DNA from 3 places in the Bradyrhizobium sp. USDA 3397 genome. Region 2 is predicted to be linked to each of the others. Evidence: predicted binding sites of a transcription regulator. Region 2 holds the regulator's gene; each other region holds the start of a gene.
What was found. The regulator PhoB, encoded in region 2, activates phosphate uptake and scavenging genes when phosphate is short. The targets are predictions, from matches to a motif close to TGTCATNNANCTGTCAT.
Positions count from the first base shown of each region.

Region 1: ACVWYQ_RS02415 (RNA degradosome polyphosphate kinase) is a predicted target of PhoB. The motif match lies at 1,460-1,476, and genes of this name have one in related genera.
Region 3: ACVWYQ_RS12910 (ExeM/NucH family extracellular endonuclease) is a predicted target of PhoB. The motif match lies at 1,388-1,404, and genes of this name have one in related genera.

Region 1 covers NZ_JBSSDS010000001.1:516,555-519,827, forward strand. Annotated here, with positions in the region: gene ACVWYQ_RS02415 (RNA degradosome polyphosphate kinase) at 1-1,386, opposite strand, end outside; gene ACVWYQ_RS02420 (P-loop NTPase family protein) at 1,533-2,210, opposite strand; gene ACVWYQ_RS02425 (CDP-alcohol phosphatidyltransferase family protein) at 2,303-2,845, opposite strand; gene purM (phosphoribosylformylglycinamidine cyclo-ligase) at 3,001-3,273, shown strand, end outside.
Region 2 covers NZ_JBSSDS010000001.1:5,532,906-5,536,178, forward strand. Annotated here, with positions in the region: gene pstB (phosphate ABC transporter ATP-binding protein PstB) at 1-350, shown strand, start outside; gene phoU (phosphate signaling complex protein PhoU) at 362-1,078, shown strand; gene phoB (phosphate regulon transcriptional regulator PhoB) at 1,101-1,808, shown strand; gene ACVWYQ_RS25515 (GcrA family cell cycle regulator) at 2,100-2,612, opposite strand; gene ACVWYQ_RS25520 (acetylornithine transaminase) at 3,073-3,273, shown strand, end outside.
Region 3 covers NZ_JBSSDS010000001.1:2,717,138-2,720,410, reverse strand. Annotated here, with positions in the region: gene ACVWYQ_RS12915 (type I secretion system permease/ATPase) at 1-1,027, opposite strand, end outside; gene ACVWYQ_RS12910 (ExeM/NucH family extracellular endonuclease) at 1,526-3,273, shown strand, end outside.

The sequences.
Region 1 (3,273 bases), 5.0 Mb from region 2:
GCCGCCCTCGCGGCGCACCACCATCGAGAGCTTCGCGTGCGTCTTCAATTCGAGGAAGCCGTAGACGACCTGCACGCCGGCGCGTTCGAGATCGCGGGCCCAGCGGATGTTGGCTTCTTCGTCGAACCGCGCTTTCAGCTCGATCAGCGCGGTGACTGATTTGCCGGCTTCGGCCGCTTCGGCCAGCGCGCGCACGATCGGTGAATTGTTGGAGGTGCGGTAGAGCGTCTGCTTGATCGCAACGACGTCGGGGTCGCGCGTGGCCTGCTGCAGGAATTGCACGACGACGTCGAACGACTCGTAGGGATGGTGGACGATGAGGTCCTTTTGCCGGATCGCGGCGAAGATGTCGCCGCCATGCTCGCGCACGCGTTCGGGGTGGCGCGGCACGTAAGGGGTGAATTCGAGGTCGGGCCGGTCGAGGCGGGTGAGCTGCGAGAGCTCGTTCATCGCCTGCACGCCGTCGACCAGGAAGATCTCGTCGTCGGCGGCGGAGAGCGCGTGCTGCACGAAGCTGCGCAGCTGCTCCGGCATCTTGGCGTCGATCTCGAGCCGGATCACCGATCCGCGGCGGCGGCGCTTCAGCGCGGTCTCGAACAGGCGGACGAGATCTTCGGCCTCCTCCTCGATTTCGAGCTCGGAGTCGCGGATGATCCGGAAGGCGCCTTGGCCGTGCAGATTGTAGCCGGGGAACAGGCGGTTGATGAACAGGGCGGTGGCCTGCTCCAGCGAGATCAGGCGCACCGTGCCATCCGCTGGCAGGCGGATGAAGCGGTCGATCTTGCCGGGCATGCGGATCAGCGCGTTCATCTGCTTGCCGTCGGCGGCGCGCGTGAGCTGCAGCGCGATGGTGAAGCCGAGGCTCGGAATGAACGGGAAGGGGTGGGCCGGATCGATCGCGAGCGGGGTCAGGAGAGGGAACACGTTGTGGAGGAAGTAGTCCTCGATCCAGGTCCGTTCCGCCTTGCTGACGTCCTTGCCGTCCACCAGCACGATGCCGACCTCGGCCAACGTGGCGCGCAGGTCGCGCCAGATCGCCTGCTGGTCGGAGGCGAGCTGGGAGACGGTGCGGTTGATTAGCGCGAGCTGCTCGGACGGCGTCAGGCCGTCGGGGCTGCGCTCGGCGATGCCCTCGCGGACCTGGGCCTTGATGCCGGCGACGCGAACCATGAAGAACTCGTCGAGGTTATTCGCTGAAATCGACAGGAATCGCACCCGCTCCAGCACGGGGTGGCTCGGGTTGACCGATTCCTCCAGGACGCGGCGATTGAAATGCAGCCAGGACAGCTCGCGGTTGATGAACCGCTCGGGACTGGACGCGATGGCCGGAAGGCTCTCGGATTCCGGGGCTTTCTCTTTCGTTTCAACAGCTTGCGCAGAGTCCATCAGAAGTCGGTCCATCCAGTTCACCCCAATTGCGACTCAAGCGCAAAAATCGGCGGGAGCATGTGTTAGAGCGATGACGTTTCGATGACATTGATGTTCCGCCCCCGCGCCGCGTCAAGCGGACTTCGGGGAGGCCTGCGAGCCGGTCAGGCGTCCCGGAGCAGCTCGGCGGCCAGCGCCCGGGTGACGGGACGGCCGAGCCGCAGGGCTTCACTGTCGAGCAGCTCGACGGCCCGCCGGGCGGCGGCCGAGGACCGTTCCAGGCGCGTCGCGAGATAGCCGACCACGCTCTCGTCCACATTGAGCTGGCGGTCGGCGCAGAACTTGACGATGAGGCCGCGGAACAGCTGGTCGTCGGGCGGCATCAGCGCAACCGCCGGAACGGCCCGCAGGCGCGAGCGTAGGTCGCGAAGCTCGATGGGAAGCGCGGCCGGCGCCTCGCGGCCGGTGAACAGGACGTAGGCGCCGTCCTCGCGGGCGAGGTTCATCAGATGAAACAGGGCACGCTCGTCGAAGTCCCCAGCCTTGAGATCCTCGACCACCAGCGCGCCGGTGGCGAGCGCGCCGGGCACGTCCGTCGCGGTCAGCGCATTGCCGGTGGTCGAGCGGGCGCCAGCTTCCTCGGCCCAGATCGCGGCGAGATGGCTCTTGCCGCTTCCCTCCGGGCCCGCCAGCGACATGATCCGGTTCGGCCATTCCGGCCAACCGTCGATGAGGCCGAGACCGGCCGCATTGGCGGGGCCCTCGAGGAAGTTGTCCCGGCTGAGGCTCTCCGCATGCGGAAGCGCAAACGCCAATTGTCGGGGATGAACGCGGCCTGCCACGCTTGCTCTGCTCCATGCCGGCGCGCCGGCCCGCTTGTAGAGATTCGACTTGATGGTGCGGGACTTGGCCTTTTGCTGGGCCGCTTCCCCGCTCATTTGGCCTCGATCGTGCTCATGTGCCGCAGCCACTCGACGAGATAGAGCGACACGGAGGAGAGCGTGAAGACCGTGACGAGACCCATCAGGATGATATCATAAGGCGCGGGCTTGAAGCCGAAGGCAAGCGCCGCCAGCACCAAAGCTGCGAACGCTACTTGTGCCACCGTGTTGAGCTTGGAGACTTTCGACGGCTTCATCTCGACCGGCCGGTCGAACAGCCAGGACACGATCACGGCGGCGACAATCATGATGTCGCGCGAGACCACCAGGATCACGATCCAGCGCGGGATCGCGCCCCAGATGCCGAGCGCCATGTAGATCGAGACCAGCAGCGCTTTGTCGGCGAGCGGATCGAGCAGCGCGCCGAGCTCGCTCGTCATGTTGAAGCGCTTGGCCAAAAAGCCGTCCACGGCATCGCTGATGCCGGCGATCAGGAAGACGGCGAACGCCACCTCCATTTGGCTCGACACGATGGCCCAGACGATGATCGGGACCAGCATGATGCGGCCCAGGGTAATGATATTCGGAATACTCACGCAGCGCTTCCCGGCACCGGTTCTGACCTCAAATCCGGCCCGTGGCAGGCTGAACCGGTTGATATGTCTACATAGTATAGCGGGGAACGCCATGCGAGCCATTGCGCGTCCCCGGAATTCGACGTAACCAGCCGCAAACCCACTGGAAATCGGGCATGACCGACCGCAAAAACGGCCTCACTTACGCCGATTCAGGCGTCGATATCGACGCGGGCAACCGCCTGGTCGACCTGATCAAGCCGATGGTGCGCGCCACGGCGCGGCCGGGCGCCGATGCCGAGATCGGCGGCTTCGGCGGCCTGTTCGACCTCAAGGCGGCCGGCTTCAAGGACCCGGTCCTGGTGGCCGCGACCGACGGCGTCGGCACCAAGGTCAAGATCGCGATCGAGACCGGCCTGCATGGCGGCATCGGCATCGACCTCGTCGCC
Region 2 (3,273 bases):
AGGTCAAGGACAAGCTCAATGCCTCCGGCCTGTCGCTCTCCGGCGGCCAGCAGCAGCGCCTCTGCATCGCCCGCACCGTCGCGGTGCGGCCCGAGGTGATCTTGTTCGACGAGCCTTGCTCGGCGCTCGACCCGATCTCGACCGCCAAGGTCGAAGAGCTGATCCAGGAATTGTCCGAGAACTACACGATCGCGATCGTGACCCACAACATGCAGCAGGCGGCGCGCGTCTCCGACAAGACCGCCTTCATGTATCTCGGCGAGTTGATCGAGTTCGATGACACCAGCAAGATCTTCACGTCGCCGAGCGATCGGCGCACGCAGGATTACATCACCGGCCGGTTCGGCTGAGGAGACGGAACATGGGTTCTGAACATACCGTAAAGGCCTTCGACAGCGATCTTCAGGAGCTCACCCGCCTGGTCGCCGAGATGGGCGGCATCGCCGAACGCATGATCGTCGATTCCGTCGACGCGCTGATCCGCCGCGACGTCGCGCTCGGCCAGCGCGTCGTCACGACCGACGCCGAGCTCGACGCGCTGCAGAAGCGCATCGAGGAGCGCGCCGTTCTCACCATCGCCCGCCGCCAGCCGATGGCCGTCGACCTGCGCGAGATCGTCGGCGCCATGCGCGTTGCGACCGATCTCGAGCGCATCGGCGATCTCGCCAAGAACATGGGCAAGCGCGTCGCGGCGCTGGAGACGGATTTCCATCCGCTCAAGCTGTTCCGCGGCCTGGAGCACATGACCGACCTCGTGCAGCAGCAGGTCAAGTCGGTGCTGGACGCCTATGCCGCGCACGACCTGCCGGCGGCGATGGCAGTGTGGAAGGGCGACGAGGAAGTCGACGCCATCTGCACCTCGCTGTTCCGCGAGCTCCTCACCTACATGATGGAGGATCCGCGCAACATCTCGTTCTGCATCCACCTGATGTTCTGTGCCAAGAACATCGAGCGGATCGGCGATCACGCCACCAACATCGCCGAGACCGTGTTCTACATGATCGAGGGCCAGGCGATCACCGACAAGCGGCCGAAGGGCGACATGACGACCTTCGCCACGACGGTGCCGAACACCTGACGACTTAAGGAGCGACGACAACATGGGCGCACGCATTATGGTGGTTGAGGACGAGGAAGCTCTCACCGAGCTTCTTCGCTACAACCTCGAAGGCGACGGCTATGACGTCGAGACGGTGATGCGCGGCGATGACGCCGACACCCGCCTCAAGGAGCACATTCCCGATCTGATCGTGCTCGACTGGATGCTGCCGGGCCTGTCGGGCATCGAGCTGTGCCGGCGGCTTCGGACCCGCCCCGAGACCAAGCAGCTGCCGATCATCATGCTCACCGCGCGCGGCGAGGAGAGCGAGCGGGTGCGCGGGCTTGCGACCGGCGCGGATGATTACATCGTCAAGCCGTTCTCGGTGCCGGAGCTGCTTGCGCGCGTGAAGGGTCTGCTCAGGCGTGCGAGTCCCGAGCGCCTCGCCACCGTGCTCGCCTATGGCGATATCGAGCTCGACCGCGACAAGCGCCGCGTGGCGCGCTCAGGCCGGCCGATCGATCTCGGCCCGACCGAATATCGCCTGCTGGAGTTCTTCCTGGAGCATCCCGGCCGCGTGTTCTCGCGCGAGCAGCTGCTCGACAGCGTCTGGGGCCGCGACATTTACATCGACGAGCGCACCGTCGACGTCCATATCGGCCGCCTGCGCAAGCTGCTCAATCTCGGCCGCGAGCAGGACCCGATCCGCACCGTCCGCGGCGCCGGCTACGCGCTGGACGATCGCTTTGCGAAGGCTGAGCAGACATAAAGCGCCAGCGACAGCTGGTTTGGCGAACTGCGGCGCCGATCTCGACCGTCATCCCGGGGCGCGCGCAGCGCGAGCCCGGGATCTCAGCGCGAGCGCTCGCGCTCGCCGCGATCAACGATAGTACGTGGTCTGGCGAAGACTCGCAGTAACCATCTCGCGCAATCACCGCGCCCTGTGGTTATGGATCCCCGCTCCCCGTGCGCAATCGCGCACTAGGCGGGGATGACACCGAATAATTGGAGCCGTCATCGTGTGACGGCTGCTGTCCTGGCAATCAATGAAATCGCGAGCTCACCGCGTGCCCGGCTTCGGTGCTGCGCGACGGCGGTCCGCTGCGGGCTGATAGGCCACGCGCGAATGCTGGGCGCAGTAGGGCAGGCCTGAGAGCGCCTTGCCGCCGCAGAAGAAGAAATCCGGGCTCGATGGATCGCCGACCGGCCAGTGGCAGGTCGCCTCGTTCAATTCCAGCAGCGACAGCCGCTGGCTCATCGGCACCACGTTGTCGTAGGTAACCGGCTCGGCTTCCAACTCGACCTCGAAGGCCTGCGCCAGCGCGGTGTTGCCGCGCGCGACGGGGCGGGTCACCCGCATCATGTGCTGCGCGGGCCGTGCCTTGCGCGGCCGCGGCGCTGCCGATGAAGGGCTCTTGGCGCGGCCGGACAGGCCGAGCCGGTGCACCTTGCCGATCACGGCATTGCGGGTCACATTGCCGAGCTCCGCCGCGATCTGGCTGGCCGAAAGTCCGGCCTCCCAGAGCTTCTTCAGCTGCTCGACGCGATCATCGGACCAGGTCAAAACCGTCATTGCACCCTTTCCCTCGCTGCGCGCCTGCCATCCTGGGGCCTTCGCAGCGAATGCTTTAGCCTTGAAAAACCCGTGCCGTCAGAATCCCTTAAGGCTCGCCGGGCGCGCTCAAGACGCCCGAACGTTTACGCCGGTACATGAGGACTTCTGGGATCAGAACTGCTGCACGAGATGTCGTATCTGACAGTCCAAACGCTACAATATGGCGTGACTCCCGCGCAAGAGTCCGCCGACTCGCTTCCACATGTTCCGTGGTGAAAAACCCGCAAAATCGGCACCGCAAGACTACGGAATCAGCGTTTCGCGAGGCTTTCCGGGCGGCATTGACACCCGTCTTGCCAGGCATAAGATAGTGCCACGTGCCGCCCTTAAAAGGCGGCACGTTTCGTTTTCCGGGGCCGGTCGATGGTGCGTCGCGCAATGCATGCCCTCACACCGTCCGCAACATTCAAGTGACGTCATGACTAACAGCGCAGCGCCGCATTTGCTCCCCGTTTTCGCCAGGGCCGACCTCGGTTTCGAGCGCGGCGAAGGCTGCTGGCTGATCGCGACCAACGGCGATCGCTATCTCGATTTCACCTCGGGCGTCGCGGTGAATGCGCTCGGCCATGTCCATCCCGCGCTGGTCAAGGCGTTGCAGGAGCAGGCGACCAAGCTCTGG
Region 3 (3,273 bases), 2.8 Mb from region 2:
TGACCTGCTCGACCGTGAGCCGATGGACGGCGCGTTCGGGCGCGACGTCAGGGTTCGAGGCGTCGCCCTTGCCCAGAGCGGCACGAAGTCGTTGGCTCGCCTGTCGCGCGCCGATGAACGGTCGCCAGATGGAGATCGCCAGTTCCACCGGCGCGAGCGCGCGGCTGCCCATGATCGACGCGGCGATCATCACGCCGCCGCTGGCCAGCCCCTCGATCACCAGATAGGCGCCGAGGCCGAGCAGCGCCGATTGCAGCATGAAGCGCAGCGTCTTTGATAACGCGCCGAGCGATCCGGCGATGTCCGCGTTGCGTTGCTGCGCGGCGACGAGATCTTCGTTGGCGGCGCCCATCCGGTCGATCAACCGCTGCTCCATGCCCAGCGCGGCCACGATTTCGGCGTTGCGCCGACCCGCTTCAAGCTGGACGCCGCGGATTGCGCCGGCACGCGAGGCGTCCCGGGTCGGCGCCCGCGTCAGCACCTCGGTGAGCAGCGCGATCCCGAACAGCAGCACCGCGCCCACGACCAGCGTCCAGCCGAGATAAGGATGCAGGAGAAAGCAGCCGGCGAGATACAGTGGCATCCACGGCAAGTCGAACAAGGTGGTCGGGCCGAGCCCGGAGAGGAACGACCGGACCGAGTCCAGATCGTGCGACAATTGCAGGCCGCGATTCGCGCCGCCGCGCAGCGGCCCGCGCAGGATATTGCAGACGACCGGTTGCCACAGCGCCGCGTGCAGCGCCGATCCGATCCGGGTCAGAATGCGCTGACGCAACAGATCGAACAGCCCTTGCATCGCATAAGCCGCCGCCACCGCGATCGACAGCGCGATCAAGGTCGGAATGCTGTGCGATGGAATGACCCGGTCGTACACCTGCAGCATGTAGATCGAACCGGTGAGCATCAGCAGATTGAGCACCGCCGAGAACAGTCCCACCGTCAAAAAGGCCGTTCTGCAGGAGGCGATCGCGGCCGACGCGAGATCGCCGGACGCGGGAGTCGACGCGGAGGACGTTGCTGCGCTCATGACACTCAATTCAGAAACGACGTCGGACCGCCACCGTCGGATGCGGTCGGCGTTCGTTAGCGAGGTTCAACGTCAGGCGCATGACAAAGCGACCGCTACGAAAACGCGAGCGGTTCCAACGAGGCGGCGATGCTCTGCGGCGAAACGCCGCCTTGGTTCGAAAGTCGGCCGCGCAGACCGGCAATCGAACCTGGCGTGGTCGCTCCTCGCGGCGGGCTGATTGAGCTGTCACGCGATGACCCATTGGCAACTGCCGCCGGCCGAGAGGTCGAGCGCGCCTCCGCGCGCAAAGCTGGTAGTTGGTTCTCTCGGTCTTCGCGGGGCTCTTCGGGTGGCGACTTCACCGGCCCGTTAAGAAGCAGTCACCGATCTGTTGTCATCTGCGTTCTATCAACTCAGTAACGATACGTTAACCATCGGCCGTCTGGACCACGCCCTCGCGCATGCCGTGAGGCGGTGATCTGCGACGTCTTCTCTCAAGCGCTGGAGTGGCCATAAATGTCGACAAACCCTCATGTCCTGGCGAACGGCGATTTCCTGCAGGATTGGTCCAATACCGGCCTTGTCACGACCAACGATGACTGGTCGGGGGTCGCATCGATCGTCGGCTATCTCGGCAACGAGGTCGTTTCGGCCACCGGGGTGGACGCGCGTACGGCTAGCGGACCGTCGTCAGGAGATGTCGACGTCGTCGCCAACCAAACCAACACCGCCATCACCAACGGCGGTGTGGCCGAGTTCCAGATCGCCAACCCGACAGTGGCGCTGAACGGTTCCAACAGTGCGGATGCCCCCGGCCTCGTGATCCATCTCGACGCCACCGACCGCAAGGATGTCCGGCTGAGCTTCAACGCACGCGACCTCGACGCCAGCACGGACGACTCTGCACAGCAGATCAACGTGCAGTACCGGCTCGGTTCGAGTGGGCCGTGGACCAATGTTCCCGGCGGTTACGCTGCTGACGTCACCACCGGCGGTGCCGCGACTCAGGTGACACCGTTCGATCTGCTGCTGCCTGACGCCGTCAACGGCCGCAGCGACCTCCAGGTTCGCATTCTCACCACCAACGCCGTCGGCAATGACGAGTGGGTCGGCATCGACGACATCCGCGTCACCAGTTCGTCCGAATCGGCGATCGAAATGCAGCACGTCGCATTCGCGCCGGATTCGCTTACGGTGTCGCATGACGAAGGTAGCAGCGGTCCGACCGTCTTTCAGTTCACCGTTGAGCGCAGCGGCGGCACCACGGGCAACGTCGCGTTCTCGGGAACGATCGCTTCGGCACAGACCGATGCGGCCGACTATGTCGGCGGCGAGCCGGTCAGCTTCAGCGGCAGCATCGCGGCGGGAGAGACCTCCGCGGTCGTGACCGTTACCGTCGCCGGCGACACCGACAATGAGGCGAACGAGAGCTTCACGCTGACGCTGCAGAACGTTTCCAATTCGGCGGCCGTGACCACCACGATCGGCAGCGCTGCGACGGCGACCGGCACCATCGTCAATGACGACATCGGCATCACCAAGATCAGCGCGATTCAGGGCAGCGGAGGCAGCAGCGCCATGGTCGGTCAGATTGTGACCGTCGAAGCCATCGTGGTTGGCGACTTCCAGAACGGCGATGCCGACGCCGGCCGCAATCTCAACGGCTTCTATCTCCAGGAGGAGACTACCGATTCCGACGGCAACTTGCTGACCTCCGAGGCGATCTTCGTGTACGGCGGCGCCACCGACGTCAAAATCGGCGACCGGGTCCGCGTCACCGGCTCGATCAGCGAATATTTCGGCCTGACCGAGCTCACCGCGAGCAGCATTTCGGTCGTTCAGGCCGGCGCGGTGGCCGACATTGACACGATGGCGACGCAGATCGACCTGCCGACGATGGGCACGACGCTGAGCCAGGACGGCGACTACCAGCCCGATCTTGAAGCCTATGAAGGCATGCTGGTCACGATTCCGGAGACCCTGACCGTCACCGAGCAGTTCAATCTCGACCGTTTCAACGAGATCAAGCTTGTGGCGGGCGAACGGCCCGAACAGTTCACGCAGGAGAACGCGCCCGACGCCGCCGCCTACCAGGCGTATCTGGCCGAGCTTGGTGCTCGCACCATCACCTATGACGATGGCCTCAACGTCCAGAATGCGGCGATCAACAACCTCGATGGCTTCGATCCGAACGACAACCCCTCCGCCGCGCCGAACTACGGCACCGCCGACGCGGTCCGGATGGGTGACACCATCGCCGGCCT